3 regions of the Tissierella sp. QWL-11 genome follow, and region 2 is predicted to be linked to each of the others. Evidence: riboswitches for the same ligand, from Rfam matches in the RefSeq annotation. Region 2 holds a riboswitch; each other region holds the start of a gene.

Region 1 (6,524 bases), 350 kb from region 2:
ATAAAGTAGTATAATTAAAAAAGGTAATAAAGCCGACATAATTGTCGGCTTTACTTCTAAATAATACTAGGGGTGAAAAATATGATATATATCAGTAGACCTGTAGTAGAAACACATAAAACAGTAGAAAAATTGGATAAAAAGCCCTTGGAAAACAATTTAAGACAGAGAAAACCTATAGAACCTGTGTGGGAAAAGTATGGAGATGAAAAGGGCAAAAGGTTTTATAATAGAGAAGAACTTGAAAAGGCTGTTGAGGATACAAATAGAATAGTCTTTAAAGATGATAATAGATTTGAATTTAAAGTCCATGAGAGAACTGGACGCATGATGGTAAAACTTATAGACAATGAAACAGATGAAGTAGTAAAAGAGATTCCACCAGAGAAGATACTAGATCTTGTTGCAAGTATATGGGATTTGGTTGGGATATTGGTAGATGAGAGAGGATGATTTAAATGGCAGGAATTAATTTTATGGGATCATATTCAGGAATAGATAGTTCTAGTATAGATGGTCTAATGCAGGTTGAAAGAATGCCCTTAGTTCAATATGCAAATAAAAAGACTAGTATTACAGAAACTCAGAATGCTTGGAAGGATATCAATACTAGGTTAAATTCTCTATTTGAAAAAATCAAAAACTTAGGTAGTTCTGATACCTTCAATTCTAAGACTTCCACATCTACAAATGAAGATTATGTGACTATTACTCCTTCTAAAAATTCTATAATTGGAAAGTATAATATAAATGTAGAACGATTAGCTACAAATACAAGTATTATAGGCAGCAATAGAATTGAAGGTGAGATCACAGATGAACTTGGAAAAGCTGGTAAATTTATAATAAAAAATCATGATGCTCTACCTGAAGACCCTGGTACTACTATAGAAGTAAAAGCTGAAGATAGCCTTAAGGATATAGTAGAAAAGATAAATAATATGACCAACGATTCAAAAGATAGTGAAGGTAATACAGTAAAGGGAACTGGTGTATCTGCCAGTATCATAGACAATAGAATAATCCTTACAGATGAAAATACTGGAAATAGGAAGATAACTCTCCAAGATTCCGAGGGGACTATTTTAAGTGATTTAGGCCTAGCAAGTTCAACTGCAGACAATCAAGGTCAAAATGCTAAATTTACTATAAATGGAGTATCAGTAGAGAGAGATTCAAACTCTATAGATGATGTAATAGAAGATACAACTATAAATCTAAAAAAAGCTCATGGGGATACTACTACAACTGATACAGTAAATGTAACCATGGACACCGAAAAAACCACAAAGGCAATTCAGGATTTTGTAGATCAATATAATTCTACTATTCAATTTATAGAGGACAAGTTGAAGGCAGGAGACCCAGAAGTACCAGGTAGTAAGGGAACATTATCTGGAGATAGTTCACTTATGAGGCTTCATTCTAGTCTAAGGAAGATGGTTACTTCAGCTATAAAGGGAAATCCAAATACGGATATAGGTGATATATCTCAACTTGGAGTTGAGACCATAGATAAATTTGGTCAATTAAAATTTGATTCATCTAAATTTAAAGAGGCTTTAAAGGAAAATCCTGAAGATGTAATAAACTTCTTTTCAAGTAAGACTGCAGATGACAAGGAAATAGGATTTGTCAATAGGATAAATTCTCAAATAGATGGGTTTATCTCAAAGAAAAATGGAATTATAAAGACAAAAACAGAGAGCTATGACAAGACTCTAAAGGATTTAAATAAAAGAATAGAAGAATTTGAGACTCGTATGGAGAGAAAAGAGGAGTACTATATAAAGATGTTTTCAGCATTAGATGTGGCTATGATGAAGGCAGAGAGTCAGATGTCTTGGTTACAAGGACAAATTGATTCAATGAATATAGGTGGCAAGAAATAAAAGGAGTGAAAAACATGAATCAAGCATATGCAAGGGATATATATAAGAAAAATCAAGTAAATACTGCACCAAAGAAAAAACTCTTAATAATGCTATATGATGGGGCCATCAAAAATCTAAACCTTGCTGAATTGGCTCTAGAAGAAAAAAACTTTGAAAATACAAATAAGTATATGATTAAGGCTCAAGATATTATAGCAGAGCTTATGATAACTCTTGATTTTGAAAAGGGTGGAGATATAGCTAATAATCTATATCAACTCTATGATTATATGTATAATAGATTGGTTCGTGGTAATATAGATAAGGATATAGAAGCTGTAGTAGAAGTAAGAGGTTATATGAAAGAGTTGAGAGATACATGGATTCAGATATAAATATAAAAGATTTACTAAAAACTAGAGAGAAAATATTAGAATCTTTAATTATAAATATAAATTCTTGGGATGGAAGCGCTGAGTCTGGGATAGAAATCATAGAAAAAAATAGAGTAAAGATAGACAAATTAAGGTCTCTAGAGGAAGCTTTAGGAAATGATAATCTTTCATATAAAAATGAAGACTATATAGAGAATATAAGTTTAATACTTGATGGAGAACAAAAGATTTTAGATAGTCTATCTAAAAGACAAGACGAAGTAAAAAAGATAATCAAACAATTAAGCCGCAAGGACAAAATAAAAGATAATTATATCAAACAAAATAAAAATTCCATATTCATAGATAGAGATTTTTAAAAACATTGTCATATTAGGGGAAAAAAGAAGAATAAATTATAAATTATAGTCTTTTTTCCTTTTTTTGTTGTTTAAAATAAATCCTTATGATATACTTTTGTCATTGAAAGAAACTTCTTGTCGAAAGGGCAAACTTATGGCGACATAAGGACGCAAAGCTGTAGGGTCTCTATGAGATAGCCAGATTCCGAAGGGGGAGTTTTTTGTGCGAGAATTTATAAAGGAGGAAGAAATGTCAGATTTTAGTTATGATTTAATAAAAAAAGCGATGGATGCTTCATCACTAAGACAAAAAAATATTTCAAGCAATATATCTAATATAAATACACCTAATTACAAGGCAAATAGAGTAAAATTTGAAAAATATTTATTAGATGCAAAAAAAATACATATGAAGAAGACAGATGAAAGACATTTTGGTATAGAATCTATAGAAGATTTAGAGCCCCAGGTAGAAAAAAGAGAAACTATTTCTATGACTGAAAATGGAAATAATGTAGATATTGATTTAGAAATGACAGAATTAGCAGCCAATGAAATTTATTATAATGTCTTGATAAGACAAATTAGCAGTAAATTATCTAATTTAAATTATGTAATTAACAGGTAAAAGGAGGCTAGGAAATGTCGGTATTTAATTCTATGCGGATAAATGCAAGTGGATTGAGCCTAGAAAGGCTTAAAATGGATGTAATCTCTACAAATATAGCAAATGTAAATACGACTAGAACAGAAGATGGTGGACCCTACAGAAGAAAAGAAGTATTATTTGAAGAAATGCTTTTAAAAGAAGAGACAAGCTCTGGAGTAAGAGTTACACAAATCTTTGAAGATACAGAGAATATGAAGACAATGCACGATCCAGATCATCCTGATGCAGATGAAAATGGCTATCTACTGATGCCAAATGTAAATATGGCAGATGAAATGATAAATCTTATAAAGACCCAAAGAACATATGAGGCAAATGTAACAGCTTTAAATACAAGTAAAAATCTACTTAAAAAAGCTCTTGAGATTTCAAAGGGCTAATTTAGTATATAGAAATATGGAGGTGGAAAGATGAATATATCTTCTTTAAATAATAGATTAGTAGCAGGATTAGATTTAGAAAAACAAATAGACTCTAATTCAGAAGGAGAGGCTTCTTTTAAAGATATTATAAAAGATGAAATAAATAGAGTAAATGATATGCAGATAAGGGCAGATGAAATGACAGAAAAATTCATAGCTGGTGAAATAGAAGATTTACATAGTGTAATGATTGCAACAGAAGAAGCAAGACTCTCTTTAGAACTTGCAGTACAAATTAGAAATAAATGTATAGAGGCTTATAAAGAAATAAATAATATGCAATTATAAGATTTGTTAAGGAGCTATAGTTAATGGAAAATATCAAGACAAAATTAAATGGAGTAAAAGAGGGTTGGGAAAAGATAAGCACTAAAAAGAAGATTATTATGGTTGTATTAATATCTAGTATGATTTTGTTTGGATATCTATACTCTAATTTTATTGATAATTCTAACTATGTGACTTTATTTACTAATCTAGAATTTGCAGATGCAGGAAATATAGTGAATGATTTAGAACTTAAAGGTATAGATTATAAGCTAGAAGAAAATGGAACAAAAATACTTATAGATGAAGAAAAGGTAGACAAGTATAGACTTCAGCTTGCCATGGATGGAAACATGCCAGAAAACTCTAAAGGGTTTGAAATATTTGATGATATAGGACTTATGGTAACAGAAGATGATAGAAAGATAATGTACCAACGAGCTTTAGCTGGAGAACTACAGAGGTCTATTATGTCACTAGATCCTATAAATTCTGCAAAGGTAAATCTTGTAATGTCTGAAAAAAGCATATTTGAAACAGAACAAAAGCCTGCTACAGCATCTATAATAATAGATATTAAACCAAATCAAAAGGTAAATGATTCTATGATTAGGGGAATAGCAGCTTTAGTATCTGGTGCTGTAGGAAATCTCCCAGATGAAAATATAAAGATAATAGACTCTAAAGGAAATTTATTAAGTGGAGTATTAACTGATGAAAAAGAATTAAATACTTTAGATATTGTAAATCAGCATCAGAAGGTAAAAAAAGATTTTGAAACACAGATTGAAAATAATCTAAACGAAATTTTAGGAAGTGCATTTGGTAGAGATAAGATAAAAGTCTCTGTATTTGCAGATTTAGACTTTGATTCCCAGGAGACTACAAATATAGAATACAAAGATCCAGTGATAAGAAGTGAACAAATAGATTTAAGTGGAAATGATATAAACACTGATGCATTGGAGTCTGGACTTATAGGAGATAATACAAGCAATGTATTTCAAGGTGAAGATGAGGGAAATCAAAGTTATAGCAAAACTACAAATAATGAACTGTCCACAGAAACTACTACTACTATAAAGGCTCCAGGAAAGGTAAATAAAATAACTACATCTGTAGTATTTGATGGAACACTTTCAGATGATAGATCTCAGACTATAGAAAATATAGTTAGAACTGCTACAGGATTTGATGCAGCTAGGGGAGATGAAATCACAGTAGAGGGAGTCATGTTTGATAGGACTTATGAGACTCAATTACAAGAAGAATTAGCAGCTATAAAAGCTGAAGAAGAAGCGAATAGAAGCTTTTTAGAGAAATATGGAGAGTATTTGATATTTGGTATACTTGTATCTTTGGTTATAGCAATTTTTGTATCTTTAATGAGTCTTTTATCTTCAAAGAAGAAAAAGAAAGAAGAACAGCTTATACTTGAGTCTACTCCAGACTATGAGGAGTCGGTGGATATACAGGTAGACGATGTAATGGATATTATGGAAGAAAAAATAGAAGTAAAACCTGACAAAAAGAAAAAGAAAGCCCAAGACTATGCGATGGAGAATCCACAATTAGCAGCAGACTTAATTAAAGCATGGATGAAGGACTAATAGGTGATGATATGAGAAAACAATCCAATGGTATAAAAAAAGCAGCTATTTTATTGATATCTTTAGGCCCAGAGACAGCTTCTCAAATCTTGAAGTTATTGCCAGATGCAATGATTCAAAAGGTCACTTATGAAATAGCAAATATAGATTATGTAGAGCCTCATGAAAAGGACAAAATTATAGATGAATTTATAGATATGGCATCTGCTAGGGAATATGTGTTAGATGGAGGAGTTGAGTATGCCAAGGACTTATTAAATAAAGCCTTGGGAACTCAAAGGGCTAAAGAAGTAATAGATATGTTAAATCAAATTCAACAAAGTGAAAGACCCTTTGCAATTGCTAGAAAGGCAGATCCCTATCAACTTACAAATTTGTTAAAGAACGAACATCCTCAAACTATAGCCCTTATAATGTGCTATATGCAGCCTGAAAAAGCAGCTTTAGTTTTATCGCAATTTGAAACTGAACTTCAAACTGAGATAGCAGAGAGGATAGGTACTATAAATAGGACATCCCCTAAGGTAATAAGTAGAATTGAAAAGATTATGGAAACCAAGTTCTCAAATATAATCCAAAACAATTCAGAAACTGTAGGTGGCGTGAAGACATTAGTAGATATATTGAATTCAGCTGATAGAACAACTGAAAGAAATATTATAAACGATTTAGAGTCAAAACAACCTGATTTAGCTGAGGATATTAAGATAAATCTATTTATATTTGAAGATATAGTAAATCTGGATAAGGCAAGTATTCAAAGAGTATTAAGAGAAGTAGAAAATGAGAACTTAGTATTGGCTTTAAAGGGTGCATCAGAGGAAGTTTCAGCTGTCATATTTAGCAATATGAGCAAAAGAGCTGCAGATATGATAAAGGAAGACATCCAGTTTATGGGTCCTGTTAGACTTTCAACTGTAGAAGAAGCTCAACAAAAAATTGTAG
Region 2 (6,524 bases):
GCTTTGTTGTTCTGTCTTAGACAAGTCTAGGGTTCTCATATATTTGTACTCGTTGTCCATTATATCCTTTGCACTATTTAATATATCTGATACTAGAGCATCATTATCTTCTATAGACATATTGGATGGAAACTTATATTTAGAAAGATTTCTAGCTACTCTAACCCTAGTACTTATTGCCACATCATCATCAACTGAAAGACCTTCTAGCCATAGAGCCATAGTATCACCCCTCATAATCTTTTAGTTTTACTTTTATATCCTTTAATCTATCTCTAATAACAGCTGCTCTTTCAAATTCTTCCTTTTTAATAGAATATTCCAATTCTAGTTTTAAATCTTTTTCTTCTCTTCTTAAGAAAATTTTTTCATCAGAACTTTTTGGAATCTTACCTCTGTGAACATTGTGTCCATGTAAGCTTCTTATTAAAGGCTCTACTTTATCTTTAAAACTTACATAACATCTACTACACCCAAACTCTCCTCTTTCCTTAAACTCTGAATAGGTAAGTCCGCAATCTTCACATTTTAAATCTGTTATGTCTTCCTTCGACTCTTGCTTATTGCCAATTAATCCAGTGAAAAATTTATCCATGGATATAGGTTTATTTAAATCAAAATCATAGTGTGTAAAGGCGCACTCTTTGCATAAATGTTCTTCTTCCATTTTTCCATTGATAATCTTGGTATAGTGAAAATTCGCTTCATTTTTACCACATGAATCACATATCATATTTTAACCTCCCATTTATTCAATTAAAATTAGAAGAATATTTTTTAAAATATTTGCCCTAATTGTATTTATGTCTATAAAATCATTTTTTAAAACTCTTTCACTGATAGCTGCCTTTATAATGTTTTTCTCTCTTTCAGAAATAATACCTTCCTGGTAGAGACCTTCCAAAATATCATATGCCTTATTTTTAGTTATAGAATTCCCAATGGTGTTTATTATTAAATCACTCATATTTTTATCTTCATTTATTTTAACCTTTATTATCTTTATATACCCACCACCGCCTCTTTTACTCTCTATATAATATCCTTTATAGGGAGTAAACCTAGTAGAAAGTACATAATTTATCTGGGAAGGAGCACATTCAAACTTCTGTGCCATTTCATTTCTTTGGATTTCTATTACTCCATTATTAGCATCTTTAATCATATCTATAATAAACTTTTCAATAATATTACTTAAACCTGCCATATAGTCCTCCTTGACTTTGACTTTCTTTGTCCTTAATCTCCAAATTTCACCCTAACAATAGTTAGGGTGAAATTTAATACTCTCTTGTCTTTTCATATTCATTAGCTTGTTTTATCATTTTAACATCTATATTCCCACTTCGTAAAGCTGCATCATAAGTTGTGTCTATGATATGCCATTCTCCATCTATAAGCACTTCATTCCATGCATGATATGAGTCTAAATCATTCTTATATCCCTTAACTAATTTAGTAGGAATATTTAAAGATCTAAGCATTCCTGCAAAAACTGCAGAATAATCATAGCATATACCCTTTTTAGTTTCTAAAGTTTCATCTATATTAGGAACATAATTATCCTTTAAATCATCTATTTTATAATCATCATATTCTATATTTTCTAAAACATAACTGTATACTTTTTTTATCTTTTCAATATCAGTTTGTGCATCTTTAGTAATTTCACTTGCTAAATCTGAAATCTTTGATGACTTATCCCAATAAACTGGTTGAGCAGATGCTAAAAAAGCTGTATTTTTGTTGAACTCTTTTAAAATAATTTCTTCTTTTGAAACTACTTTGTATCTCTTACCTTGAATATTTTCTAGTACTTTTACTGTATAATTACCATTCCCAAGTTGTAGTGGAATAGATTCAAGATTACTACTTAAACTGTAATAATATTTTTCCTTATCCTTCTCTACTAATAACCTCATATTATCTCCATAGTTTGAGGTACCTATATCTAAATGTCCTTTGCTGTGTACTCCATAAGAATACATAGCTTGTCCATAGACTTCACTTATAGGCGAAATTAATAGTAAAAATACTAATAATAAATAAATTCTCCCTTTAAACAAAGCGAACTCCCCTTTCGGTAACTGGCTGCCCTTTAAGGCCCTATAGTTTTGCGTCCTTAGATTTCTCTAAGTTTGCCATTATCGTTTGAAAGTTTTCAAACTTTTTTTAAATAATATTAACTTTTTTAAAATACTACATTCTTATTATACAATATATTTGCCCAATTTGGAATAGAATAATCAAAATAAAATTCTACTCTAAATAAAAACACATTAATTTCTTAATTTGTTATGGATATTTAACTTTTATTCCTCTTTTATTTACTCTTTCTAAAATCCCTGTCAAATACGCTATTAATACTCTGTATTTAGAGATGGATTTTCTGCCACTTTGCAGTAAAACCATCCCTAAAATAATATATTATTCTTTATCTATTTCCTTTGGAACATGAATCAAGTCTTTTCTGTGTTTTAATAATCCATCAAATAAGGATGTTACTAGGGGATTATGCTCTGAGCTTTTAATAAATGATGTTCTATCTATTTTGTAAAGTCCCTTGGCTCTATTTTTTCTCATATTAGTATCAATAGGTGCTGGCTGTCCTCCACCTGAAACACATCCGCCTGGACAAGCCATAACTTCAATAAAATCATACTCCTTTTCTCCTGATTTTATTTTTTTAACTAATTCATCTGCATTTTTTAACCCATGAACTATTGCTATCCTAATATCTCTACCATTGAATTCAAAAACTGCCTCTTTAATATTTTCTAAACCTCTAACATCTTTAAATATTATATCTTTAGCTAAATGATCTGGTTTGTCAGTTAGCAATCTTGTGACAACAGCTTCTGTAACTCCACCAGTAGCTCCAAAGATTATTCCTGAACCACTTGCTAGACCAAAAGGCATATCAAAGGATTCATCTTCTAAATTGTCAAAGATAATTCCAGCTTCTTTGATCATTCTAGCTAATTCTTGAGTAGTGATAACTATATCTACATCTCTAACTCCATTAATTTCAAATTCTTTTCTAGCTGCTTCAGCTTTTTTAGCTGTGCAAGGCATCACAGAAACCATTACAGTTTCCTTATTCTCTTCTTTATCTTTTGCCTTATAATATTCCTTTATTACTGCTCCAAACATTTGCTGTGGAGATTTACAAGAAGAAATATTGTCTTTTAACTCTGGATACTTGTGTTCTGCAAATTTAACCCATCCTGGACAACAGGAAGTAAATAAAGGTAGATCTTCTTCACTAGTAAGTCTTTCTAAGAACTCATTACTCTCTTCTATAACAGTCATATCTGCAGCAAAAGCTGTGTCATAAACTTCATCTACACCCATCATTCTCAATGATGCTACTATTCTTCCTATAGTTACTTCACCAGAGGACAAACCAAATCTTTCTCCTAGAGCTACTCTAACAGCTGGTGCAACTTGTACTACTACTCTTTTACTACTATCAGATACAACATCCCAAAACTTTTCTCTATCGTCTTTTACAGTAATTGCTCCAGTAGGACAAACTGTTCTACACTGACCGCAATCTACGCAATTTACTTCTCCAATATTTTTATTAAAAGCAGGAGATATTCTCATATTAGATCCTCTATGAGTAAAGCTTAGGGCTGCAACTCCCTGGACTTCTTCACAAACCCTTACACAGTCTCCACAATATATACATTTATTAGGATTTCTTACTATTCCACAGCTCGAATCATCTATTGGTAAATTTTTATCTGTTTCATCAAATCTAATATTTTCTATACCGAAACGATGGGATAGTTTTCTTAAATCACATCTTCCTGTAATATTACAAGCTGTACAATCTCTATCATGATTTGAAAGTAAAAGCTCCAATATTGTCTTTCTATATCTTCTCAATCTAGATGTATTCGTAAATATCTTCATTCCATCTTTAGGAATAGTAGAACATGATGTAAATATCTTCCCTCTTTCATCTTCTACAATGCACATTCTACAAGCTCCATAGATACTTAACTCTGAATGATAGCAAAAGGTAGGTAAGTCTATTCCAGCTTTTCTTACAACTTCTAAAACATTCTTCTCAGCATCAAACTCTATTTTCCTATTGTCAATAATCATAGTCTTCATTTTTTATGCCTCCTTTATTGCCCCAAACGAGCAAGATTCTATACAAGCACCGCATTTTATACATTTACCTTGATCTATTACATAAGTTTCTTTTATTTTTCCTTTTATTGCATCTACAGGACATATTCTTGCACATTTGCTACATCCTTTGCATAAAGCTTCATCAATTTTAATTACTTTTAAACTAGCACAATTTTTAGTTGGACATCTTTTATCTACTACATGACTTAAATACTCATCTCTAAAATATTTTAAAGAACTAACAACTGGATTTGCTGCTGTCTTGCCTAAACCACAAAGAGAAGTATGAGTTATGATATCAGCTAACTCTTCAAGTAGCTCTAAATCTTCTAAACTACCTTTACCTTCAACTATTGCATCTAGTATTTGCAGCATTCTCTTAGTACCTTCTCTACATGGTACACATTTTCCACAGGATTCATTTTGAGTAAAGTTCATAAAGAATCTTGCTACCTCTACAATACAAGTATCTTCATCCATAACAACCATTCCACCAGAGCCTATCATTGCACCTACTTGACTTAAAGAATCAAAATCTAAAGGTAAGTCTAGATGTTCTTCCGTTAAACATCCTCCTGAAGGTCCTCCTATTTGAACAGCCTTAAATTTCTTTCCATCTCTAATACCTCCACCTATATCAAAGATAACTTTACGCAATGTGGCACCCATTGGAACTTCTATTAATCCTGTATTATTTACATTACCAGTAAGGGCAAAGGCTTTAGTTCCTGGACTGTTTTTAGTACCAAAAGACTTAAACCAATCAGAGCCATTTGTAATTATATATCTAATATTTGCAAAGGTCTCTACATTGTTTAACACTGTTGGTTTTTTCCATAGCCCTTCTTCCACTGTCCTCTTTGCTCTAACCCTAGGCATACCTCTTTCCCCTTCTATTGACGCTATTAAAGCACTTCCTTCACCACAAACAAAAGCACCTGCACCTTTGCTTATATGTATGTCAAAAGAAAGATCTGTACCTAATATATTCTCACCCAATAATCCTAATTTTCTTGATTGTTCTATTGCAATATTTAATCTCTCAATTGCTAAAGGATACTCAGCTCTTACATATATATGTCCTTCCGTTGCTCCTGTTGCATATGCAGCTATGGTCATTCCTTCTATTAGAGAATGAGGATCTCCTTCCATGATGCTTCTATCCATAAAAGCACCTGGATCTCCTTCATCTCCATTACAAATTATATATTTTTTATCACTTGAATAGCTAAGGACTTGAGCCCACTTCCTTCCAGCTGGAAATCCACCGCCACCTCTACCTCTTAAATTTGCATCTTCAACTTCATTACATACTTCCTCAGGAGACATTTTATTTAACACTTTTGTTAAGGCCTGATAACCTCCAAATACAATATATTCCTTTATAGACTCTGCATCTATATGCCCACAATGTTCTAATACTAATCTAGTTTGGCCTTTATAAAAAGGTATAGATTCTTGAGTATGGTATATATCTCCATCTAGTTTATACATTAGTCTTTCAACCGGCTTATTTTCAACAAGAGTTTTATTGACTATATCCTCACAATCTTCTACTTTTACCTTTAAGTATAAAAATTTTTCCGGCTCTATTCTAACTAGTGGCCCTGCTTCACAAAAACCATGACATCCACTTTTACTTACATTTATACCTTCTTCTTTTTCTAATTCAATATCTACTAGTAATCCCTTTTCCCTTATCAATCTTTTTAACTCTTCATAAACCTCTATAGATCCACCTGCTACACATCCAGTACCACCACAAACTATAACTCTTTTATATTGCTTATTTAGGTTAGCTTTGAATTTTTCTTTATATTTATTAAATTCTTCAATAGAATTAATCTTCATTTTTACACTCCTCCCTTAATTTATTTAAAACTTCTACAGTTTTTTCAGGAGTCATACTTCCATATACTTTTTCATTGATAGTTATAACAGGAGCTAAACCACATGCACCTAAGCATGATACGGTCTCTACTGTAAATAACAAATCATCTGTAGTATGCTTTTTATTTGTGAGAGATAATTCTTTTCTTAAAGCTTCTAAAATTGGTATTGATTTTCTAACATGACAAGCAGTTCCATCGCAGATTTTTATTATGTATTTCCCTTTAGGTTCCAAGGAAAAATATTCATAGAAAGTTGCAATTCCATATATTTTAGCTGAACTTATTTCCATTTTTTCAGATAAATATTCTAATACTTCCTCTGGCAAATATCTATTTTTTTCTTGTATTTCTTGAAGTATACTAATAAGAGAAGATTGATCTTTACCATGTTTACAAATTATTGAATCTACAGTTTCTTTCATTTCTAACATTAAGTAAATACCTCCTAGATTGATTTTTGTTAATATATTCACATTGTTGGGTATA
Region 3 (6,524 bases), 690 kb from region 2:
TTGCCAGTCAGTATTATTATAATTATTAACAAACCATTTAGCATTTTTTGGTATTTCACTTGTAGTATTAGCCTTTATTTCATATTCTTTGCTTTCATACCAACTATCCTATTTTACAATCAGGGACTTCAAAACTAAAGTCTGGCTCTTTTAAAGCTGGGACAGACTGTCATTCCACCCATTACTATGAAATCTCTATTTGTATAAACATCTCTATACATTTGTCTCTCAGAGTCTAAATTTTTAGCATTTCCATCTAAATAAATATCTCCTGAATCACTTTGGTCTCCATATGTCTGCCCTTAAATAACGCCAGTATCTAATTGCTTAAAATAAATATTTTTTTACATTTATTTCTGCCCCCCCATTCATAGTAGTGTTGTCTTTTTACTATGAACATTGAATTCAGAACCACCAAAGACAAACTTATCAATACTAAACAACAATTTAGAAGGGAGATTTCCAGTTTCTTGATTATTCTAATTTAACGATATAATTGTATTCACTGTTCTTTTAGTATCCCTCATCTCTTCTACTAAAATAATTTTATACTCTCTACAATCTTCCCATTTCTAATAATTGAATAGAAACTTCATCTTTAGGGTATTCAACATTGTTTTTTTGAAATCATTTATAATAATTATATCTTTTGTAAAAAGTTCCTCCAAAAATATTTTCTGATATTTTAGTATAAGCATTATCGTTTAATTTTGCTTCCAAATCCTTATAAGAAATATTTTTACTCAAATAATAAATTAATTCCATAGTGTCTTTTCCAAGATATATTGATTCAAGTGTGGTTTGCGATTTATTATTAGTTTCCACTGACATTGTAAATAATGATAAAAATCCAACAATTATAATTCCAATTATTGCTATGGAAATTATAACTTCTACTAGTGTTAGTCCATTTCTAGATTTTTTAAAATTTTTCACCATAATCTACTCCTTGAATAAATATAATAGGTTGAGAAATTAATATATTATCATGATTTTTTTCGATAGTTAAACTATATATATATCAATTATTTTATTTAAAAAATGTTCCGAAATACCAATTAATCAATTCTTCTCCCCAAAATAAAGTTATCATAAATCCTAATATAATAAATGGAGCAAAAGGAATGGGGTCTTTTCTTGTCTTTAGTTTTGTTGCTAATAAAAATATTGATATAATCCCACCTAATATAAAAGATAAAAATATGGTAAGTAATATATATTTAATTCTTATGGTAAATCCTAAAGCTCCAACTAATGTAACATCTCCTCCACCCATTCCGCCTTTTGATAAGATCATTATAGCTAAGAATAATCCTCCAGCTATTAAAAGTCCTCCAATAGAGTCAATGAAGTTTATAGGTATTTTATATATTATATTATTTGTTAGTTTATGTAATACAGATAGTATTAGAATTGTTATTACTAAACTATCTGGGATAATCATTTCTTTTAAATCTATTAAAGTTATCACTATTAATGTTGATGATATAAGGGCGTAGAATATAAAGTCTATTGATAATTTAAATTTATAAAATAATAATAAGTAAATGATTGCATTAAGTAATTCTATTAATGGATACTGTATTGAAATTTTGTCTTTACAGTATTTACATCTTCCCTTTAAAATTAAATAAGAAAACATGGGTATATTCTCATACCATTTTAAAGGCGTATTACAATTTGGACAATGGGATGATGGGAAAGCTATACTTCCTTCTCTTGGTATTCTATATATGCATACATTTAAAAATGATCCTATTAATAGTCCATATATGAATATAAGTGTAGTCATGAATTGCTCCTTTGATGTAAGATTTATTTTTTATATTATCTAAACAAACGTCCTCAACATCTCTTTACATAATATAATATTCCATACCAGAGGATATTTTCTTTCAGTAATTATCAGAATATTGAATAGGTTATTGGATTATGTAACTAGATCACTTGTTTTATGTCTTTATTCTTCTGATAGATCAAATAATGTATAGTCATCAGCTGTTACACCACTACCATCAGATTTTTTAAATCCAAATTGACCTGCTTTCAAATTAACTGTTGCTCTGTTTTCAACAATTTTATAGGTTACTCCTGAAGGGCCCTTTGGTTCAGCATTTAAATAGCCTAAACCAACAAGACCACCTTTGTTAGAATCAGTAGAATCTTGATCGCTTGGTATATCTATTACTTCTTTTCCATCAGCCTCAGCTATACTTAAAGCACTCTCTATAGTTCTAAGATTTAATCTCACTACGCTTCTATTTGCCTTATCTCTTGATCCAGTCAATCTTGGAACAGCCAATGCAGCTAAAACACCCAATATTCCAATAACAACTACTAATTCTACCAATGTAAAACCTTTCTTGTTTCTTTTTTTGTTAATCCGTTTTAACATAATCATTTTCCTCCTTTTGTTTATAAAAATTTATAATTCCTATTACCCTCGCCCTTTTGCACCACCACCTTTAAAATCGACTTAAATTAAAAATCCTTCGCAAGTTCAGATACAATAGAATGAGAAGCTTGTACTTGATTAAAAAGCTTTCACTCAAGATGCTATACATACACTAAGATTAACAAAATGTATAAAAAACTGCATAAATAACCATTCTGATATTTATGCACCCGAACGATTATCTTATCTTTTGATAATTTAGACTCTGGATTTGCGTCAGTGAGTTTCCCCACCTTTGCCCAGGCAATATTTATTTTTTGACAATTCAATCTATTTTAGAGTACATTAATACAAAGTAAATGTCAATATATGGATTATTTTATGTTATATATTAAATGTCTATATAGTATTTACCATATCAAACATAGGGATTGCCATTGCTATTACTATAAACCCAATAATTATTGCCATTATTACTAGCATTATTGGCTCCATAAGAGTCGTAAGCTTTTGTAGTGATACTTCTAATTCTTCATCATAAAAATCTGCTGTCTTATATAGTATGTCATCTAGAGTACCTGATTCTTCTCCTATTTTTATCATTGAATCTACCATAGGTGGGAATACTCCTACTTCACTTACTGCTCGAGATAGAGAAACTCCCTTTCTCACATCTTCTATAATCTTTTCCATTCTATCTTGAACTACTACATTTCCCACTACTTTTCCAACCACTTCTATTGATTCAAGAAGTGGTATTCCACTTGTAATAAGAGTAGATAGAGTTCTTGTAAATCTTGATGTGACTATTTTTGTAGAGGTATCTTTTAATACTGGGATTTTTAATTTTAGTCCATCAAAAAACCTCATACCATTTGGTGTTTTTTTATAAAATGTAATTGTGAACGTCAATCCAATAAGACCTCCAAAGAATATATACCAATATCTTGTAAGCCAATTGCTCACATTTAAAAGGTTTTGTGTAACTATTGGTAAATCTTGACCGCTAGATTCAAACATTGAGATAAATGTAGGCATAACTGCTACTAATAGAAATATAACTACAGCTATGGATACCACAGCTAGAACTATAGGATAGATCATTGCTGATTTTATTTTGTTTTCAAGCTTATTTTCCTTTTCAAAGTGTACTGCCATTCTCTCCATTATAGTATCCAAATTACCACTTATCTCTCCTGCTTCAACCATATTAATTAATAGAATTGGGAATACATTTCTATGTTTTAGCATTGCTTGAGATAGTATAAATCCCTTTTGTACGTCTCCATGAATATCTTCTAATGCTTTGACAAGTGCTTTGTTTTCTGTTTGCTTTTCAAGTATATCTATACATTTTACTATACCAATACCTGCATCTAGCATGGTATAAAATTGCCTACAAAAAACTGCTAAGTCTTTTTTCTTAACTTTTGGAGAGAATATATCTATCTTTGCATCTGCCTCTATATCCTTTTCTATTTTTACAGGCAAATAATTATTTCCTTTAAGCATAGAAATTACATCTGACTCCTTATCTCCCTCAAAAAAACCTTCTATGGTTTCTCCCGAAAGAGAAACTGCCTTGTATTTGTATATCATATTGCCTCCTATATAATATATCTATTTACATATTCTTTGTTTATAGATTGGTTTAAAATTGACTCTTTTGTTATATATCCTTTTTTATATAATCCTAATAGAGAATTATCCATAGTCTGCATATTAAATTTTGCTCCTGTTTGAATAGCAGTATCAATTTGATGAACTTTACCTTCTCTTATTAAGTTTTTAATGGCTGAAGTAGATCTCATCACCTCAAAGGCTCCTATTCTTCCAAGCCCATCTGCTTTAGGTAATAATTGCTGGGAAACTATGCCTTGTATTACACCTGACAATTGAACTTTAATTTGTTGTTGTTGATGAGGTGGAAACACATCTATAATTCTATCTATGGTTTTTGCAGCCCCTACAGTATGTAGAGTTGATAATACAAGATGCCCTGTCTCTGCTGCAGTTAAAGCTATGGATATAGTATCTAAATCTCTCATCTCTCCCACAAGGATAACATCTGGATCTTGTCTCAAAGCAGCTCTAAGTCCATTGGAAAAACTAAGTGAATCTGAACCAATTTCCCTTTGATTTACTATACTATTTTCATGTCTGTGTAAATACTCAATGGGATCTTCTAAGGTTAATATGTGACAATTCCTCTCTTTATTTATTTGATTTACCATTGCAGCTAGAGTTGTAGACTTCCCGCTACCTGTAGGACCAGTTATAAGGACTAATCCTCTTCTTAGTCGCGCTAATTCTTTAACCACTTCTGGCAATCTTAACTCTTCCATAGATGGTATCTCTAATGGAATTACTCTTAAAGCCATACTATAGCTTCCCCTCTGCTTATATGCATTTATCCTATATCTACCTACACCTGGATTAGAGTAAGAGGTGTCTATTTCTCCTTTTTGTTCTAGAGTTCTAATCAAATTCTCATTTAAAGATGCATGTACTAGTTCTTTGGTTTCTTTAGGTGACAATGGATTTCCCTCTGTTCTGACAAGTTCTCCATTTATCCTAAGTGTAGGTGGCAATCCTACGTTTATATGGATATCAGATGCTTTTTTTTCCATACCTAATCTTAATAATGTTATTAAATCCATTTTATATATCACTCCTATCCTAGGGTAAACCCTACTCTTAATACTTCTTCATATGGGGTTTCTCCTTTTATGGCTCTATTTGATACAGATTCCAATAATGTTTTCATCCCATCTTCTAAAGCCTTTCTTCTTATTACATCTATATTTACTTCTTTATCTATTAATCTTCTTAGATTTTTATTTATAGGCATAACCTCATGTACAGCACCACGACCTTTATATCCATTATTACAAGAACTACAACCTATAGGTTTATAGAGCTTTAATTTTTCTTCTTTTGATATGCCTAATAATTCTTTTTCCATATCACTTGCAAAATATTCTTCTTTACATTTAGGGCAAAGAAGTTTTATTAATCTTTGAGATATTATCCCTATAACTGCAGAGGACACTAAATAAGGTTCTATTCCCATATCTATAATCCTTGCTATAGTCGATGGACTATCATTTGTATGTAGTGTTGATAATACAAGGTGTCCTGTTATGGCGGCTCTAATTGCTATTTCTGCAGTTTCTCCATCTCTAATTTCTCCCACCATTACTATATCAGGGTCTTGTCTTAAAATAGATCTAAGTCCTGTTGCAAAGGTAAGTCCAGATTTTGGATTAGTTTGCACTTGATTTATTCCATTTAATTTATATTCTACTGGATCTTCTACAGTTATTATGTTTTTTTCTATCTTGTTTAGTTCTTGAAGCACTGTATAAAGTGTAGTTGTCTTTCCACTTCCAGTAGGGCCCGTGACTAATATCATTCCATAAGGCTGAGATAATATATTATTAAAATTTTTTAAGTCTTTTTGACTAAAACCTAAAGATTCTTTAGTAAAATTAAAACTTGTCCTATCTAATAGCCTAATTACAGTTTTTTCTCCATAAACTGTTGGCAGTGTAGAAATACGCATATCTATTTCTTTTCCATTGATTTTTGTTTCTACTCTACCATCTTGAGGAATTCTTTTTTCTGCTATATTCATACCACCTATAATCTTTATTCTAGTAATTATTCCAGATAATGTGTTTTTAGATAGAGTCATTATTTCTTTTAAATCTCCATCTATACGAAATCTAACCCTTATATCTCTTTGATAAGGTTCTATATGTATATCTGAAGCCTTCTCTTTTACAGCTTGTTCAATAATTGAATTTAAAAGTTTTACTATAGGTGCTGTAGTAACTTCTAGCATTTCTTCTTCCTCATAATCTAATGTATCTATTGGATTGAATGAGTCTTCAAATTCTTCTAATACTTTTTTAGTTGACTCACTACTATAATATTTATCTATTAAATCTTCAATATCAGATTTATCAGCAATAACTGTCTCAATTTCTCTTTTTGTGTATAATTTTACATCATCTGTTGCAAAAAAATTTAAAGGATCAATCATGGCAACAACAAGTTTTTCACCTTTTTTGTCTATAGCTATAAGTGTATATTTTCTAACTACAGATTCAGGAATTACAGTTAC

The links. Region 2 has a riboswitch for cyclic di-GMP ahead of AC4PG3_RS11380 (transglutaminase-like domain-containing protein). Riboswitches for the same ligand answer to the same signal wherever they lie in the genome.
Region 1: linked by a shared signal. The riboswitch ahead of flgB (flagellar basal body rod protein FlgB) and the one ahead of AC4PG3_RS11380 (transglutaminase-like domain-containing protein) in region 2 are both predicted to bind cyclic di-GMP.
Region 3: linked by a shared signal. The riboswitch ahead of AC4PG3_RS07685 (type II secretion system protein) and the one ahead of AC4PG3_RS11380 (transglutaminase-like domain-containing protein) in region 2 are both predicted to bind cyclic di-GMP.

What each region holds. Positions count from the first base shown of each region.
Region 1 covers NZ_CM178750.1:3,341-9,864, reverse strand. The annotation lists gene AC4PG3_RS00065 (flagellar protein FlaG) at 82-453, shown strand; gene fliD (flagellar filament capping protein FliD) at 459-1,892, shown strand; gene fliS (flagellar export chaperone FliS) at 1,907-2,269, shown strand; gene AC4PG3_RS00050 (hypothetical protein) at 2,254-2,628, shown strand; cyclic di-GMP riboswitch class I at 2,746-2,820, shown strand; gene flgB (flagellar basal body rod protein FlgB) at 2,861-3,238, shown strand; gene flgC (flagellar basal body rod protein FlgC) at 3,253-3,660, shown strand; gene fliE (flagellar hook-basal body complex protein FliE) at 3,691-3,990, shown strand; gene fliF (flagellar basal-body MS-ring/collar protein FliF) at 4,014-5,579, shown strand; gene fliG (flagellar motor switch protein FliG) at 5,564-6,524, shown strand, end outside.
Region 2 covers NZ_CM178750.1:2,275,416-2,281,939, forward strand. The annotation lists gene AC4PG3_RS11365 (protein arginine kinase) at 1-222, opposite strand, end outside; gene AC4PG3_RS11370 (UvrB/UvrC motif-containing protein) at 227-733, opposite strand; gene AC4PG3_RS11375 (CtsR family transcriptional regulator) at 749-1,207, opposite strand; gene AC4PG3_RS11380 (transglutaminase-like domain-containing protein) at 1,281-2,066, opposite strand; cyclic di-GMP riboswitch class I at 2,080-2,153, opposite strand; gene AC4PG3_RS11385 ([FeFe] hydrogenase, group A) at 2,428-4,125, opposite strand; gene AC4PG3_RS11390 (NADH-ubiquinone oxidoreductase-F iron-sulfur binding region domain-containing protein) at 4,129-5,997, opposite strand; gene AC4PG3_RS11395 (NADH-quinone oxidoreductase subunit NuoE family protein) at 5,987-6,469, opposite strand.
Region 3 covers NZ_CM178750.1:1,586,588-1,593,111, forward strand. The annotation lists gene AC4PG3_RS07675 (prepilin-type N-terminal cleavage/methylation domain-containing protein) at 628-939, opposite strand; gene AC4PG3_RS07680 (prepilin peptidase) at 1,031-1,792, opposite strand; gene AC4PG3_RS07685 (type II secretion system protein) at 1,961-2,395, opposite strand; cyclic di-GMP riboswitch class I at 2,618-2,705, opposite strand; gene AC4PG3_RS07690 (type II secretion system F family protein) at 2,795-3,994, opposite strand; gene AC4PG3_RS07695 (type IV pilus twitching motility protein PilT) at 4,003-5,055, opposite strand; gene AC4PG3_RS07700 (GspE/PulE family protein) at 5,070-6,524, opposite strand, start outside.